DNA from 2 places in the Streptomyces sp. C genome. Region 1 is predicted to be linked to the other one. Evidence: riboswitches for the same ligand, from Rfam matches in the RefSeq annotation. Region 1 holds a riboswitch; the other holds the start of a gene.
What was found. Region 1 has a riboswitch for thiamine pyrophosphate ahead of SSNG_RS25775 (thiamine ABC transporter substrate-binding protein). Riboswitches for the same ligand answer to the same signal wherever they lie in the genome.

Region 1 (7,470 bases):
CGAGCTGCTCGCCGAAGGCAATATCGCCCGCGCCGTCAAGGGTGAGAAGATCGGCACGCTCGTGAGCGACCAGGGCACCCGGGCCTGAGCACACCGAGCCGGACCCGCAGGGGTCCGGTCCGGGCGGCCCGACCGCCCGCGCCCGCCTGAACCATCCAAATCTGACATGCAGGAGCACGTGGTGATCGAAGAAATCCTCCTCGAGGCCGAGGAGAAGATGGAGAAGGCCGTCGTCGTCGCCAAGGAAGACTTCGCCGCGATCCGCACCGGCCGTGCGCACCCGGCGATGTTCAACAAGATCGTGGCGGACTACTACGGCGCCATCACGCCCATCAACCAGCTCGCCTCCTTCGCCGTGCCCGAGCCGCGCATGGCGATCGTGACGCCGTTCGACGCCTCCGCGCTGCGCAACATCGAGCAGGCGATCCGCGACTCCGACCTCGGTGTCAACCCGAGCAACGACGGCCGCATCATCCGGGTGACCTTCCCGGAGCTGACGCAGGACCGCCGCAAGGAGTTCATCAAGGTCGCCAAGACCAAGGCCGAGGACTCCCGCGTCTCCATCCGCTCCGTGCGCCGCAAGGCCAAGGACGCCCTCGACAAGCTGGTCAAGGACAAGGAGGCCGGCGAGGACGAGGTGCGCCGCGCCGAGAAGGAGCTCGACGACACCACCGCGAAGTACGTCGCGCAGGTGGACGAGCTGCTCAAGCACAAGGAATCCGAGCTGCTCGAGGTCTGATGAACGACTCTCCCTGGGCCGCTGAGCCGGTTCCGGCGGGTCCCGCATACGATGCGCTGGTGGGCCCGCAGACTGCGCCCATGCCCATCGTGCCCGATGCCGCCGGCCGTGCCTTCGACGACCGGGAAGCACGCGATCGGGGGGCCGCCTTCGCCGGCGGCCCCCCGTTCCGCGCCGAGACGCCGTTGCAGGAGCCCATGCCCAGCCCCCCGCCTCCGCCTCCGCAGGCCCCGCAGGACGCCTCGCCCCCGCCGCAGAAGAAGCGCGCGGGGCGGGATCTGCGTGCCGCCATAGGGGTCGGCGTCGGCCTCGGTGCGGTGATCTTCGCTTCGCTGTTCATCGTCAAGGCCGTCTTCGTCGGCGTCATCGTCGTCGCGGTCGTGGTCGGCCTGTGGGAGCTCACCTCCCGGCTCCAGGAGAAGAAGGGCATCAAGGCCCCGCTGGTCCCGCTCGCGGTCGGCGGCGCGGCGATGATCATCGCCGGGTACGTGCGCGGGGCCGAGGGCGCATGGGTGGCGATGGCGCTCACGGCGCTGGCCGTCCTCGTGTGGCGGATGACCGAGCCCCCCGAGGACTACCTCAAGGACGTCACGGCCGGCGTCTTCGCGGCGTTCTACGTGCCGTTCCTGGCCACCTTCGTCGCGATGCTGCTGACCCCCGACGACGGCCCGCAGCGGGTGGTGACCTTCCTGCTGCTGACCGTGGTCAGCGACACCGGGGCGTACGCGGTCGGCTGGCGCTTCGGCAAGACCAAGCTGGCCCCGCGCATCAGCCCCGGCAAGACCCGCGAGGGGCTCTTCGGAGCGGTGGCCTTCGCGATGGCGGCCGGCGCCCTGTGCATGGAGTTCCTCATCGACGGCGGCGCCTGGTGGCAGGGCCTGCTGCTGGGCCTCGCGGTGGCGGTCTCCGCCACACTGGGCGACCTCGGCGAGTCGATGATCAAGCGTGACCTGGGCATCAAGGACATGGGCACGCTGCTCCCGGGCCACGGAGGCATCATGGACCGGCTGGACTCGCTGCTGCCGACCGCTCCGGTGGTCTGGCTGCTGCTGGCGGCGTTCGTCGGCACCGGCTGACCGGTCCGGGCCGGGTTATCCTGGAGGGCGCGCCACGTGCACGTGGCGCGCCTTTTCCGTCCGGCGGCCGAGTCGCCGCGGACCGGCCCTGCACGCGCGGGGTGACCCCCACCCCGTCGTACCGAGGAGTACAGCATGGCCCCCCGTCCCGTTCCGGGCGAGCTCACCTTCGTCGCGCCCCGCGGAGCGAAGAAGCCCCCGCGGCACCTCGCCGACCTCACGCCGGCCGAGCGCCGCGAGGCGGTGGCCGCGATCGGTGAGAAGCCGTTCCGGGCCAAGCAGCTCTCCCAGCACTACTTCGCCCGCTACGCGCACGACCCGGCCGAGTGGACGGACATCCCCGCCGCCTCGCGCGAGAAGCTCCAGCAGGAGCTGCTGCCGGAGCTCATGAACGTCGTGCGGCACATCAGCTGCGACAACGACACCACCCGCAAGACCCTGTGGAAGCTGCACGACGGCACGCTCGTCGAGTCCGTGCTGATGCGCTACCCGGACCGGGTCACGATGTGCATCTCCTCGCAGGCCGGCTGCGGCATGAACTGCCCGTTCTGCGCCACCGGCCAGGCCGGCCTGGACCGCAACCTCTCCACCGCCGAGATCGTGCACCAGATCGTCGACGGCATGCGCGCCCTGCGCGACGGCGAGGTCCCCGGCGGCCCGGCGCGGCTCTCCAACATCGTCTTCATGGGCATGGGCGAGCCGCTCGCGAACTACAAGCGCGTCGTCGGCGCCATCCGCCGCCTCACCGACCCGGAGCCCGACGGCCTGGGCCTGTCGCAGCGCGGCATCACCGTCTCCACCGTCGGCCTGGTCCCGGCGATGCTGCGGTTCGCCGACGAGGGCTTCAAGTGCCGCCTCGCGGTCTCCCTGCACGCCCCGGACGACGAGCTGCGCGACACGCTCGTCCCCGTCAACACCCGCTGGAAGGTCCGCGAGGTCCTCGACGCCGCCTGGGAGTACGCGGAGAAGTCCGGCCGCCGGATCTCCATCGAGTACGCCCTGATCCGCGACATCAACGACCAGGCCTGGCGCGGCGACCTGCTCGGCCGCCTGCTCAAGGGCAAGCGCGTGCACGTCAACCTGATCCCGCTGAACCCGACGCCGGGCTCCAAGTGGACCGCCTCGCGCCCCGAGGACGAGAAGGCCTTCGTCGAGGCGATCGCCCGCCACGGCGTGCCCGTGACCGTGCGCGACACCCGCGGCCAGGAGATCGACGGCGCGTGCGGTCAGCTCGCCGCCTCGGAACGCTAGATTCCGACTGCGTTCCGGACAGGGGCCGGCGTGAATCGGCCGCAGGGGTACCCTGTGGCCGAACCAATTGCATATTCCGACAGGGGAGCGCCACAGCGCTGAGAGTGCGGTATCCGTCATCCGCAGACCCTCTGAACCTCGCCCCGGTCATTCGGGGTAGGAAGTTCGGTCACCACTCAAGCTGTTGCGCCCTGCCCGGCGTCCGCTCTCACAGAGCGCCGGGCAGGGCCGCGTCTTCTCCTGGTCATCCCAGGAGGAATCACCAGTGAGCACCACCAAGAAGATCGCGGGCGCGGCGCTCGCGGCCGCGCTCGGCGTGACCACGCTCAGCGCCTGCGGCGGCGACGCCAAGGACAAGTCCGCGGGCGCGGGCGACGCCCCGAAGTCCAAGACGGTCACGCTCGTCTCCCACGACTCCTTCAACGTGACCGAGGCGGTCCTCAAGGAGTTCGAGCAGCAGAGCGGCTACACCGTCAAGGTGCTGAAGTCCGGCGACGCCGGCGCCGCGCTCAACCAGGAGATCCTCACCAAGGGCTCCCCGCGCGGCGACGTCTTCTTCGGCGTCGACAACACCCTGCTCTCGCGCGCCCTCGACAACGGCGTCTTCACCCCCTACCAGGCCAAGGGCCTGGACACGGTGAAGCCGGAGTTCGTGCTCGACAAGCAGCACCGCGTCACCCCGGTCGACTCCGGTGACATCTGCGTCAACTACGACAAGGCGTACTTCGCCGACAAGAAGATCGCCCCGCCGCAGACGCTGGACGACCTGGTCAAGCCGGAGTACAAGAACCTGCTGGTCACCGAGAACGCCGCGACCTCCTCGCCCGGACTCGGCTTCCTCCTCGCCTCCGTCGGCAAGTACGGCGAGGAGGGCTGGAAGGACTACTGGAGCAAGCTCAAGGCCAACGGCGTCGAGGTCGTCGACGGCTGGGAGCAGGCCTACAACGAGCGCTTCTCCGGCTCCGCAGGCGGCAAGAAGGCCAAGGGCGACCGCCCGCTGGTCGTCTCCTACGCCTCCAGCCCGCCGGTCGAGGTCCTCTACGGCGAGCCCCAGCCGGCCGAGGCGCCCACGGGCGTGGCCACCGGCACCTGCTTCCGCCAGGTCGAGTTCGCGGGCCTGCTCAAGGGCGCGAAGAACGAGGAGGGCGGCAAGGCGCTCATCGACTTCCTGGTCTCCAAGAAGTTCCAGGAGGACATGCCGCTCCAGATGTTCGTGAACCCGGTCGTCAAGGACGCGAAGCTGCCGGACCTGTTCACGAAGCACGGCGTCGTGGTCGACAAGCCGGAGAACGTCGCTCCGGAGGCCATCGCCAAGAACCGTGAGCAGTGGGTCAAGACGTGGTCCTCGCTCGTCGTGAAGTAGAGCGCCTTCCTGCGGGGGGCGGGCGCGCCACGGCCGTCAGACTCGCTCTGATGGCCGTGCCGCTCGCCTTCTTCGGACTGTTCTTCGCCTACCCCGTCGCCGCGATCGTCGGCCGGGGGCTCAAGACGGACGAGGGCTGGCAGTTCGGCCGGATCGGCGAGGTCCTCGGCCGGCCCGACATCGGCGGCGTGCTGTGGTTCACCACCTGGCAGGCGCTCGCCTCGACCGCCCTCACCCTGCTCCTCGCGCTGCCCGGCGCCTACGTCTTCGCGCGCCTGGAGTTCCCCGGCAAGCAGGTGCTGCGCGCGCTGGTCACCGTCCCCTTCGTGCTGCCGACCGTGGTCGTCGGCAGTGCCTTCCTGGCGCTGGTCGGGCGGGGCGGGCTGCTCGACGAGCTGTGGGGCGTGCGGCTGGACACCACCGTGTGGGCGATCCTGCTCGCCCACGTCTTCTTCAACTACGCCGTCGTGGTGCGGACCGTCGGCGGGCTCTGGGCGCAGCTGGACCCGCGCCAGGAGGAGGCCGCGCGGGTGCTGGGCGCCGGGCGGTTCGCGGCGTGGCGGCGGGTGGTGCTGCCCGCGCTCGGGCCGGCGGTGGCCGCGGCCTCGCTGATGGTGTTCCTGTTCACGTTCAGCTCCTTCGGCGTCGTGCAGATCCTGGGCGGGCCCGCGTACGCCACGCTGGAGGTGGAGGTCTACCGGCAGACGGCGCAGCTGCTGGACCTGCCGACCGCCGCCGTGCTGACGATGGTGCAGTTCGCGGCCATCGCCGCCGTCCTCGCGGTGCACGCGTGGACCGTGCGCCGGCGGGAGACCGCGCTGCGGCTCGTCGACCCCGCGCGCACCGCGCGTCCGCCGCGCGGGTGGGCGCAGCGGGGGCTGCTGGGCGGGGTGCTGCTGTCGGTGGCGCTGCTGGTGGTGGCGCCGCTGGCGGTGCTGATGGAGCGGTCCTTCGACGCCCCGGGCGGGTACGGCTTCGGCTTCTACCGGGCGCTGCAGGACGCGGGCTCCGGGGGCGGAACGTTTCTGGTGCCGCCGCTGGAGGCGATCTGGAACTCCCTCCGGTACGCGCTGGCCGCCACCGCCATCGCCCTGGTGATCGGGGGGCTCGCGGCGGCCGCCCTGACCCGGCGCGGGGGCCGCTTCGTGCGCGGCTTCGACGCGCTGCTGATGCTGCCGCTCGGGGTGTCCGCCGTGACGGTGGGCTTCGGGTTCCTGATCACCCTGGACGAGCCGCCGCTGGACCTGCGGACCTCGTGGATCCTGGTGCCGCTCGCGCAGGCGCTGGTCGGGGTGCCGTTCGTCGTACGGACCATGCTGCCGGTGCTGCGGGCCGTCGACGGCCGGCTGCGGGAGGCGGCGGCCGTCCTCGGGGCCTCGCCGCTGCGGGCCTGGCGGGAGGTGGACCTGCCGCTGGTGCGGAGGGCGCTGCTGATCGCGGCGGGCTTCGCCTTCGCGGTCTCGCTGGGCGAGTTCGGCGCGACCGTCTTCATCGCCCGGCCCGACCGCCCGACGCTGCCGGTGGCCGTGGCGCGGCTGCTGGGGCGGGCCGGGGAGATGAACTACGGGCAGGCGATGGCCCTGAGCACGATTCTGATGCTGGTGTGCGCGGTGTCCCTGCTGGTGCTGGAGCGGCTGCGACCCGACAAGACCTCGGGAGAGTTCTGATGACCCTGCTCCGGCTCGAAGGGGTGACGGTCCGCTTCGGCGACCGGGCGGTCGTGGACGCGGTCGACCTGGAGGTCGCCGAGCACGAGACCGTGTGCGTGCTGGGCCCCAGCGGCAGCGGCAAGTCCACCCTGCTGCGGGTGGTGGCCGGCCTCCAGCGGGTGTCCGCGGGGCGGGTGCTGCTCGGCGGGGCCGACCAGGCCGGCGTGCCGGTGCACCGGCGCGGGGTGGGCCTGATGTTCCAGGACCACCAGCTGTTCCCGCACCGGGACGTCGGCGGGAACGTCTCCTTCGGCCTGCGCGTGCAGGGCACCCCGAAGGGCTCGTACGGGGCCCGGGTCGCGGAGCTGCTGGAGCTGGTCGGGCTCCCGGGGGCGCAGGGCCGGGCCGTCTCCTCGCTGTCCGGCGGGGAGCAGCAGCGGGTGGCCCTCGCCCGGGCACTGGCCCCCTCGCCCCGGCTGCTGATGCTGGACGAGCCGCTCGGCCAGCTGGACCGGGGGCTGCGCGAGCGGCTGGTGGTCGAGCTCCAGGGGCTGTTCTCCCGGCTGGGCACCACCGTCCTGGCCGTCACCCACGACCAGGGCGAGGCCTTCGCGCTGGCCGACCGGGTGGTGGTGATGCGGGACGGGCGGATCGCGCAGGCCGGGACCCCGCTGGAGGTGTGGCAGCGGCCCGCGTCGGAGTTCGTGGCCCGCTTCCTCGGCTTCGAGAACGTGGTCCCGGGCACGGTGGCCGGTACCGCCGCCGCGACCGCGTGGGGCAGGGTGCCCGTCCCGGCCGGCACTCCCGAGGGGGAGCGGCGGCTGCTGGTCCGCCCCGCCGGGGTGGTGCTGTGCGAGGCCGGGCTGGGCTGCGTGGTGGAGTCCCGGACCTTCCGGGGCACGCACGTGGCCCTGCGGCTGCGGCCCGCGTCGGGGCCCGTACTGGAGGCCGAGTGCGAGCTGGCCACCGCGCCGGCCGTGGGGGACCGGGTCGCGGTGGCGTTCAGCCCGTCGCAGGTCGTCGTCCTGCCGGGCTAGTCCGGGAGGGACGGCCTAGTCCCGGATGCCGTCGACGGCGATCGGCAGGTGGCGCGGGCCGCGCAGGACCGCGTTCTGCCGGTAGGGCGGCGGGTCCTCCAGCAGCCGGGGGTTCTCCAGCCTGCGCGCCAGCTCGCTCAGCGCCAGTGCCGCCTCCAGCCGGGCCAGCGGCGCGCCGAAGCAGCTGTGGATGCCGCTGCCGAGGCCAAGGTGCTGGACGTCCTGGCGGTCCGGGTCGAACCGGTCCGGGTTCTCGAACCGCTTCGGGTCGCGGTTCCCGGAAGCCAGGATCAGCCAGAGCGAGGAGCCCTTGGGGATGGTCACCCCCGCCACCTCGATGTCGGAGAGGGTGCTG
Region 2 (7,470 bases), 1.7 Mb from region 1:
CACCGTCTACGCCAACACCGAACCGCCCATCACCACGCTCTCCCTCAAGCCCCGCCGCATCGGCACCGCCGTCGTGCAGCTGCTGATCGACGCGATCGAGGGCGTGGACACCGGACGCCCCGTCGAACAGGTCGTGCCGACCGAGCTGATCATCCGCACCTCCTCGCAGCGCAGAACACCCCGCACGACCGTCAGCCCGCCGCGCTCACCGGCCCAGGACTGACCGTCACACCGTCACACGGGCGGGGCCGAGGGCCCCGTCGAGGGCCCCGCCGAGGATTTCCACAACGCCGAAATCGGAACAAAAGAGCAGGAAGGAGAGGTTCCGGCCAGGATTCACCACCCCTGGTGCGTCACAGAGCGCGAGCCGCATTCCTATGATGGGCGCACGACATCACGGACCCTCCACCCCGGAGGTGAGGAGGGTCCGCAGGTGTACGGCAGCGCGACGGTGGTGGAGGGGTCGATGACTCAGGGGGCCGGTCAGGGACCCGCGATGCGGACGGACACGCTGCGGGACTTCCGGGTGCCGGTCGTCGAACCCGCGCCGTACACCGCGCCCGCCGCACTGCCCGGCGAGCCCCCCGTGTACGGCGAGTACCCCGCGTACTACGACGAGAGCGCTCCCGTGCCCCCGCGGCCCGCCTACGCCCCCGACCGGCCCGCTGCGGCCCCTCCCGCCCACCCGGGCACGGAGACCGTTCCCCAGCAGCGCACCGCGGGCGACGGCGAGTACGACGACGGCGGTGCCGACGGCTACACGCCCACGCAGCGCGACCTGCCCATCATCGTCCGCGGCTCGGCCGGCGGCCCCGGGGACACCGTGCAGGTCCAGTACGTCCCCCAGGAGAACCCGGGCTCCGGCCCCGGCCCGCTCTACGTCGTCGGCGACGTACACGGTTACCTGGACGAGCTCATCCGGGAACTCCAGGCCCAGCACCTCATCGACGCCGAATGCCGCTGGTCCGCCGGCAACGCCCGGCTCTGGTTCCTCGGCGACTTCACCGACCGCGGCCCCGACGGCATCGGCGTCATCGACCTCGTCATGCGGCTCTCCGCCGAGGCCGCCGCCGCCGGCGGCTACTGCAAGGCCCTGATGGGCAACCACGAACTGCTCCTGATCGGCGCCAAGCGCTTCGGCGACACCCCGGTGTCCTCCGGCGCCGGAACCGCCACCTTCCAGGCCGCCTGGCTCCTCAACGGCGGCCAGCGCACCGACATGGAGCGCCTGGAGGACGTCCACCTCCAGTGGATGTCCCGCCTCGACGCGGCGACGCTCCAGGACGGCCACCTGCTGCTGCACTCCGACACCACGGCGTACCTGGACTACGGCGACTCCATCGAGGACGTCAACGACACCATCCACGAGCTGCTCAACCGCAACGACGCCGACATCACCTGGGACCTCTTCCGCAAGTTCACCAAGCGGTTCGCCTTCCGCGACGAGGAGACCGGCCCCCAGGCCGTACGGGAACTCCTGGCCACCTACGGCGGCGGCCGCGTCGTCCACGGCCACAGCCCCATCCCGTACCTGCTCGGCGAGGTGGGCACCGAGGACGGCGACGACTCCCACGGCCCGGAGGCCGTCGACGGGCCGCACGTGTACGCCGACGGGCTGGCCATCGCGATGGACGGCGGAGTGACGATGGCGGGCAAGCTGCTCGTCGTTCAACTACCTCTGCGCGACTGAGCGTTCTCGGAGCGGGGTATTTCAGCAAAGCCCCTGTCACGGCGTGGCAGGGGCGCTCTACCATCGCTCTATCCGTAGCAGGCTCTCCTCCGTTTGTGCCGGAGCCCCCGATCTACGCGGGCATACCGGCATGTACGGAGCATCGGGGGATGCACATGACCAGCGCTCCGCACCTGCTCACCGAAGACCGACCGGAGTTCGACCGGCTCCTCGACGAGGCGCTGCGCACCGCGGACGAACGGCCCGAACTCGCCACCCTCGGCGAACGGCTGAACGCCGAACAACTGCGCACCATGGCCCTGGCCGCCACCACACTCCTGACCGCCGCGGCGGCCGCCGAGTACGACCACTACGTGAAGGTGCGCGAGGAGTTGCGCGACGGGGTCCTGTCGGCCTCCGGGACGAACGCCGAGGACGGCGGCGAGGACCAGGACGGCGGGGCCGGCGTGAGCGCCGTGGTCGGCGTCCTCGCACCGGTCCTTGCGGGCACCGCCATGCTGATCTTCCTGCTGGTGGGGTACTGCCTCAAGATGATCGACCCGGCCCCGGCCTTCGCCGAGACGATGCTGACCGCTGGCTGGCTCTTCGGCGGGCTCACCGTGGCCGCCCTGCTGTTCGCGGTGGTCGGGCTGCTCGTCACAGCCCTGCGCAACAGCTCCACGGAGGTCGCGGCGGAGGAGAGCGTGCCGATACCCGACGAGCTCTCCCGCGCCCGGGAGGCGTGGCGGAACGCACTGCTGGAGCGGGGCATCGTGCCGTTCCTGCGCGACGCCCTGGCCGACCCGACCGCCGGACCGGGCTACCCGGTGCCGCGCACGCCGGGGGCCGGACGGATCCCCAGCCTGGGCTACACGCGTCCGGACTTCACCAGCCCGGGCCCGGCCTCCCAGGGCCCCCGCCCCGGTTTCAGCTCCCCGGACTTCACCAGCCCGGACTTCGGCGGCCCGGACCACGACGCGGAGTAGGACCCCGGCCCCCGCTGCCCGTCCGGCCCTGTTTCACGTGAAACATCCACCCCACGGGCTCAGCAGGGAACGGCGAAGGCCGGCCGACGACTCCCCCCGGAATGCCGTCGGCCGACCCCCTACCGCCCGTCAGTCGGCCAGCGGCAGGTAGACCCTGTTGCCCGAGGCCGCGAACTCGGCGGACTTCTCCGCCATGCCCGCCTCGATCTCATCGGCCTTCAGGTCACCGCCGTGCTCACGGCGGATGTCCTGCGAGATCTTCATGGAGCAGAACTTCGGACCGCACATGGAGCAGAAGTGCGCGGTCTTGGCCGGCTCGGCCGGGAGGGTCTCGTCGTGGAACTCACGGGCCGTGTCCGGGTCGAGGGCCAGGTTGAACTGGTCCTCCCAGCGGAACTCGAACCGTGCGTCCGACAGGGCGTCGTCCCACTCCTGGGCACCAGGGTGGCCCTTGGCCAGGTCCGCCGCGTGCGCGGAGATCTTGTACGTGATGACGCCGGTCTTCACGTCGTCCCGGTTGGGCAGGCCCAGGTGCTCCTTGGGCGTCACGTAGCAGAGCATCGCGGTGCCCCACCATGCGATCATCGCGGCGCCGATGCCCGAGGTGATGTGGTCGTACGCGGGCGCGACGTCCGTGGTCAGCGGGCCGAGCGTGTAGAACGGCGCCTCCTCGCAGATCTCCTGCTGGAGGTCGATGTTCTCCTTGATCTTGTGCATCGGGACGTGGCCCGGGCCCTCGATCATCGTCTGCACGTTGTGCCGCTTGGCGATGGTGTTCAGCTCGCCCAGCGTCTTCAGCTCCGCGAACTGCGCGGCGTCGTTGGCGTCCGCGATGGAGCCGGGACGCAGGCCGTCGCCCAGCGAGTACGTGACGTCGTACGTCGCGAGGATCTCGCAGAGCTCCTCGAAGTTCGTGTAGAGGAAGTTCTCCTTGTGGTGCGCGAGGCACCAGGCGGCCATGATCGAACCGCCGCGGGAGACGATGCCGGTCTTGCGACGGGCGGTCAGCGGCACGTACGGCAGCAGCACTCCGGCGTGGACCGTCATGTAGTCGACGCCCTGTTCGGCCTGCTCGATGACCGTGTCCTTGTAGATCTCCCAGGTCAGGTCCTCGGCCCTGCCGTCGACCTTCTCCAGGGCCTGGTAGAGCGGCACGGTGCCGATCGGGACCGGGGAGTTGCGCAGCACCCACTCACGGGTGGTGTGGATGTTGCGGCCGGTGGAGAGGTCCATGACCGTGTCGGCGCCCCAGCGGGTCGCCCAGGTCATCTTCTCCACCTCCTCCTCGATCGAGGAGGTGACGGCGGAGTTGCCGATGTTCGCGTTGACCTTCACCAGGAACTTCTTGCCGATGATCATCGGCTCGATCTCCGGGTGGTTCACGTTGGCCGGGAGCACCGCGCGGCCTGCGGCGATCTCCTCGCGGACGACCTCGGGGGAGACGTTCTCGCGGATCGCGACGTACTCCATCTCCGGGGTGATCTCGCCCCGGCGGGCGTACGCGAGCTGCGTCACGGCGGCGCCACCACGGCCCCGGCGGGGCTGGCGCGGGCGGCCGGGGAAGACCGCGTCGAGGTTCTTGAGGCCCCCGCGCGGCGAGGTGTGCTTGATGCCGTCGTCCTCGGGGCGGACGGGGCGTCCCGCGTACTCCTCGGTGTCGCCGCGGCCGATGATCCAGTTCTCGCGCAGGGGCGCGAGGCCCCGGCGGACGTCGGTCTCGATCTGCGGGTCGGTGTACGGCCCGGACGTGTCGTAGAGCGTCACGTCCTTGCCGTTGGTGAGGTGGACCTGGCGGACCGGCACCCGGATGTCGGGGCGGGAGCCCGCCACGTAGCCCTTGTGCCACCCCGGCTTGCGCTCGGTCTGGCCGTCGGTGTCCTGGCTGACGGCAGGCGTGCGTGCGTCCTGAACGGTCATGAGACCTATCTCCCTACGCCGGCATTACCCGGTAACAGGTTCGGCGGTCGACGCAGCCTCCTCCCGTACGCATTCTCATGCGCGTACGGTGATCAGCGCCCTCTCAGCCCGGTGCTCCGAGCTCCCGCGTTGTGCAAAGTAGCCCCCACGTTAGCGTCGTGTGTGGCGTGCTGAACAGTGGGCCCCCTCATCTCTTGCGATGATCTGCCGGTGACGTCCTCGCCGCAGCCTCCCCCCGAGCCCACCGAGCCCATGGGCCACGCCGGCCACGAACATGCGTCCCACGGGCATGCCGCGGACTCCTCCCACGGGCATTCCCACGGCCGGGCACACGGCCCCGGACAGGGGCCGGGACTCAGCCCCGGACACGGCCACGGTCACGGCCACAGCCACGGTCACGGGCCGGCCGCTCCGGTCTCCAAGCACCTGCGCAAGGTGATCGCCGCCGTACTGATCCCGTTCGCCGCTGCCGTCTTCGTCGGCATGGCCGTGCTCTGGCCCGGCGGCGCCCCCGCGCACGAGCGCACCGGGGTGGGCTTCGACCGCCAGACCCAGCAGGGCAAGGTCGTCGCTCTCGCGAAGGTCGACTGCAAATCGGTGAACGCCTCTCAGGTCCCTCCCACGGGCGACACCTCCACCCCCGAGGGCCGTGAGGCGCAGGCCGCCCAGACCGGCGAGTGCAAGAAGGCCACCGTCGAGGTGATCAGCGGGCCGGATCAGGGCCGGGCCTTCTTCGAGATCGTCCAGCCGGGCGCGCCCCGCCAGTTGGAGAAGGGCCAGGAGGTGGTGGTGGCGTACGCACCGGACGCGCCCCGGGACCTCCAGTACTCGGTGATCGACCTGAACCGGAAGTTCCCGTTGGCGCTGCTGGCCGGCATCTTCGCCGTCGCGGTCGTCGTGGTGGGCCGGATGCGCGGCCTCTTCGCCCTCATCGCACTCGTCGTCAGCTTCGGCGTCCTGACGCTCTTCATCCTCCCGGCGATCCTGCAGGGATCGAACCCGCTGCTCGTCGCGGTCATCGGCGCCAGCGCGATCATGCTGATCGCCCTCTACATGTGCCACGGGCTGACCGCGCGGACCTCGGTGGCCGTCCTCGGCACGCTGGTCTCGCTCCTGCTGATCGGGCTGCTGGGCTCGCAGTTCATCGGCTGGGCGTTCCTGAGCGGCAACACGGACGACAACACCGGGCTGATCCACGGGCTCTACCCGAACATCGACATGAGCGGTCTGCTGCTCGCAGGGGTGATCATCGGATCCCTGGGCGTGCTCGACGACGTGACGGTCACTCAGACCTCGGCCGTCTGGGAACTCCACCAGGCGGACCCGGACATGGGTCCGCGCGCCCTGTACCGGGCCGCCATCCGGATCGGTCGCGACCACATCGCCTCGGTGGTGAACACCCTCGTACTGGCGTACGCCGGCGCCGCACTGCCGCTCCTGCTGCTGTTCTCCATCGCGAACAGCAGCATGGGCACGGTGGCCAACAGCGAGCTGGTCGCGGAGGAGATCGTACGGACCCTCGTGGGCTCCATCGGGCTCGTGGCCTCGGTGCCGGTGACCACGGCGCTGGCAGCGCTGGTGGTCTCCGCCGACCGGCCCGGACCCGCCGACGGCGCGGCCGGGAGCCCGGCGGCCGGTCCGCCGGCGGCGCCCGCCCGCGGCGGCCGGGGGCGGCGCCGGCGCAAGCGCTGAAGGACGGGGCGGGGGCCGGGACCTCCCGGCCCCCGCCTCAGCCCGCCTTCCGCTCGTCGTGCTGCGACTCGGAGAGGATCCTGCCGAGCGCCTGGTCGAGGCTCTCCTCGAAGTCGCCGAGGTTGCGCTCCTGACCGAGCGGAACGAGCCGGTCGGTCCGGTCGAGGAACGCGACGAGCGGGCCCGCGCCGGCCCGGAACAGGGCCCGGTCGCCACCGACCTGGAGCCGGATGTGTACGTCGGACAGCTCGTCCGGATCGGTGGGCGCGATGTGCACGTCGCCGTCACCGCTCGGCTTGTTGATGCCGTCGAGAAGCAGCTCCCGGCCGAACGCCCATGTCACCGGGGCGTCTCCGGGAAGGTGGAAGGTCAGGCGTACCGCGTAGGGGTCACGGGCCTCGTACCGGAGCTCCACCGGGATGCGGAACGCGAGCTCCTCGGATACGAGGAAGCTCATCATGACCTCTGCCTGTACGGACTCGCGCATTGCCTACCCCGCTGTAGTGGAAGTGGCCAGGAATGATCCCCCAGGGCCGTCTTGACAAGGGTGGTGGAAGCGCCCGCAGATCACAAGGAGTGAGTTTTCAGATACTGATAGAGAAGGAGAGGGTGCTCAACAGCGCGCCTACTTCACTCCGTAGTCGATCAACCGCATAGAGCAATCGGTCTTCTTGGTGCACAGGAAGGGAAATCGCCATGGTCGCGGCGGCATCGCCGGCCGTGATCGGGATGGCCGCGCACACCGTCCCGAGCGCGTATTCCTGACGCTCCGTAACCGGCTGCATCCGCTCCAGGGAGCCGATCCGCTGCTCCAGGGCGTGCATGTCCCGGACCGTGTAGGGGGTGATGCCCTCGACCGGGTGCCGGTCGTAGTGGTCCCTGCGCGTCTTCTCGTCGAGCTGGGCCAGCAGGCACTGGCCGATGGCGTGGGCGTGGCCGGTCGCGCGGAAGTCGGCCCACTCCTGGCACGCCGGGTTGGCCGGGGTGTCCGAGACGCCCACGACCTCGATCTCACCCTCGCGGTAGACCGCGAAGTAGACGGGGGCCCCGACCGCGTCGCGGAAGTGCGCGAGGGAGTCGAGGATCATGCTGCGACGTTTCTGCTGAAGTCCGCCGCCCGCCAGCCGGCCGGCCGCGTCGCCGAGTACGAACACCCCGCCCTCGCGACGCAGATAGCCCTCGTGCGTCAGGGTGCGCAGCAGGTGG

Region 2: another riboswitch for thiamine pyrophosphate. It lies ahead of thiC (phosphomethylpyrimidine synthase ThiC); the one in region 1 lies ahead of SSNG_RS25775 (thiamine ABC transporter substrate-binding protein).

Annotation. Positions count from the first base shown of each region.
Region 1 covers NZ_GG657750.1:5,661,146-5,668,615, forward strand. The annotation lists gene pyrH (UMP kinase) at 1-88, shown strand, start outside; gene frr (ribosome recycling factor) at 182-739, shown strand; gene SSNG_RS25765 (phosphatidate cytidylyltransferase) at 739-1,815, shown strand; gene rlmN (23S rRNA (adenine(2503)-C(2))-methyltransferase RlmN) at 1,951-3,066, shown strand; TPP riboswitch at 3,138-3,247, shown strand; gene SSNG_RS25775 (thiamine ABC transporter substrate-binding protein) at 3,332-4,429, shown strand; gene SSNG_RS25780 (iron ABC transporter permease) at 4,480-6,096, shown strand; gene SSNG_RS25785 (ABC transporter ATP-binding protein) at 6,096-7,115, shown strand; gene SSNG_RS25790 (cytochrome P450) at 7,131-7,470, opposite strand, start outside.
Region 2 covers NZ_GG657750.1:3,985,151-3,992,620, reverse strand. The annotation lists gene SSNG_RS17875 (LacI family DNA-binding transcriptional regulator) at 1-223, shown strand, start outside; gene SSNG_RS17870 (metallophosphoesterase) at 497-1,690, shown strand; gene SSNG_RS17865 (hypothetical protein) at 1,840-2,655, shown strand; gene thiC (phosphomethylpyrimidine synthase ThiC) at 2,785-4,572, opposite strand; TPP riboswitch at 4,566-4,710, opposite strand; gene SSNG_RS17855 (YibE/F family protein) at 4,750-6,264, shown strand; gene SSNG_RS17850 (SsgA family sporulation/cell division regulator) at 6,302-6,751, opposite strand; gene SSNG_RS17845 (helix-turn-helix domain-containing protein) at 6,849-7,470, opposite strand, start outside.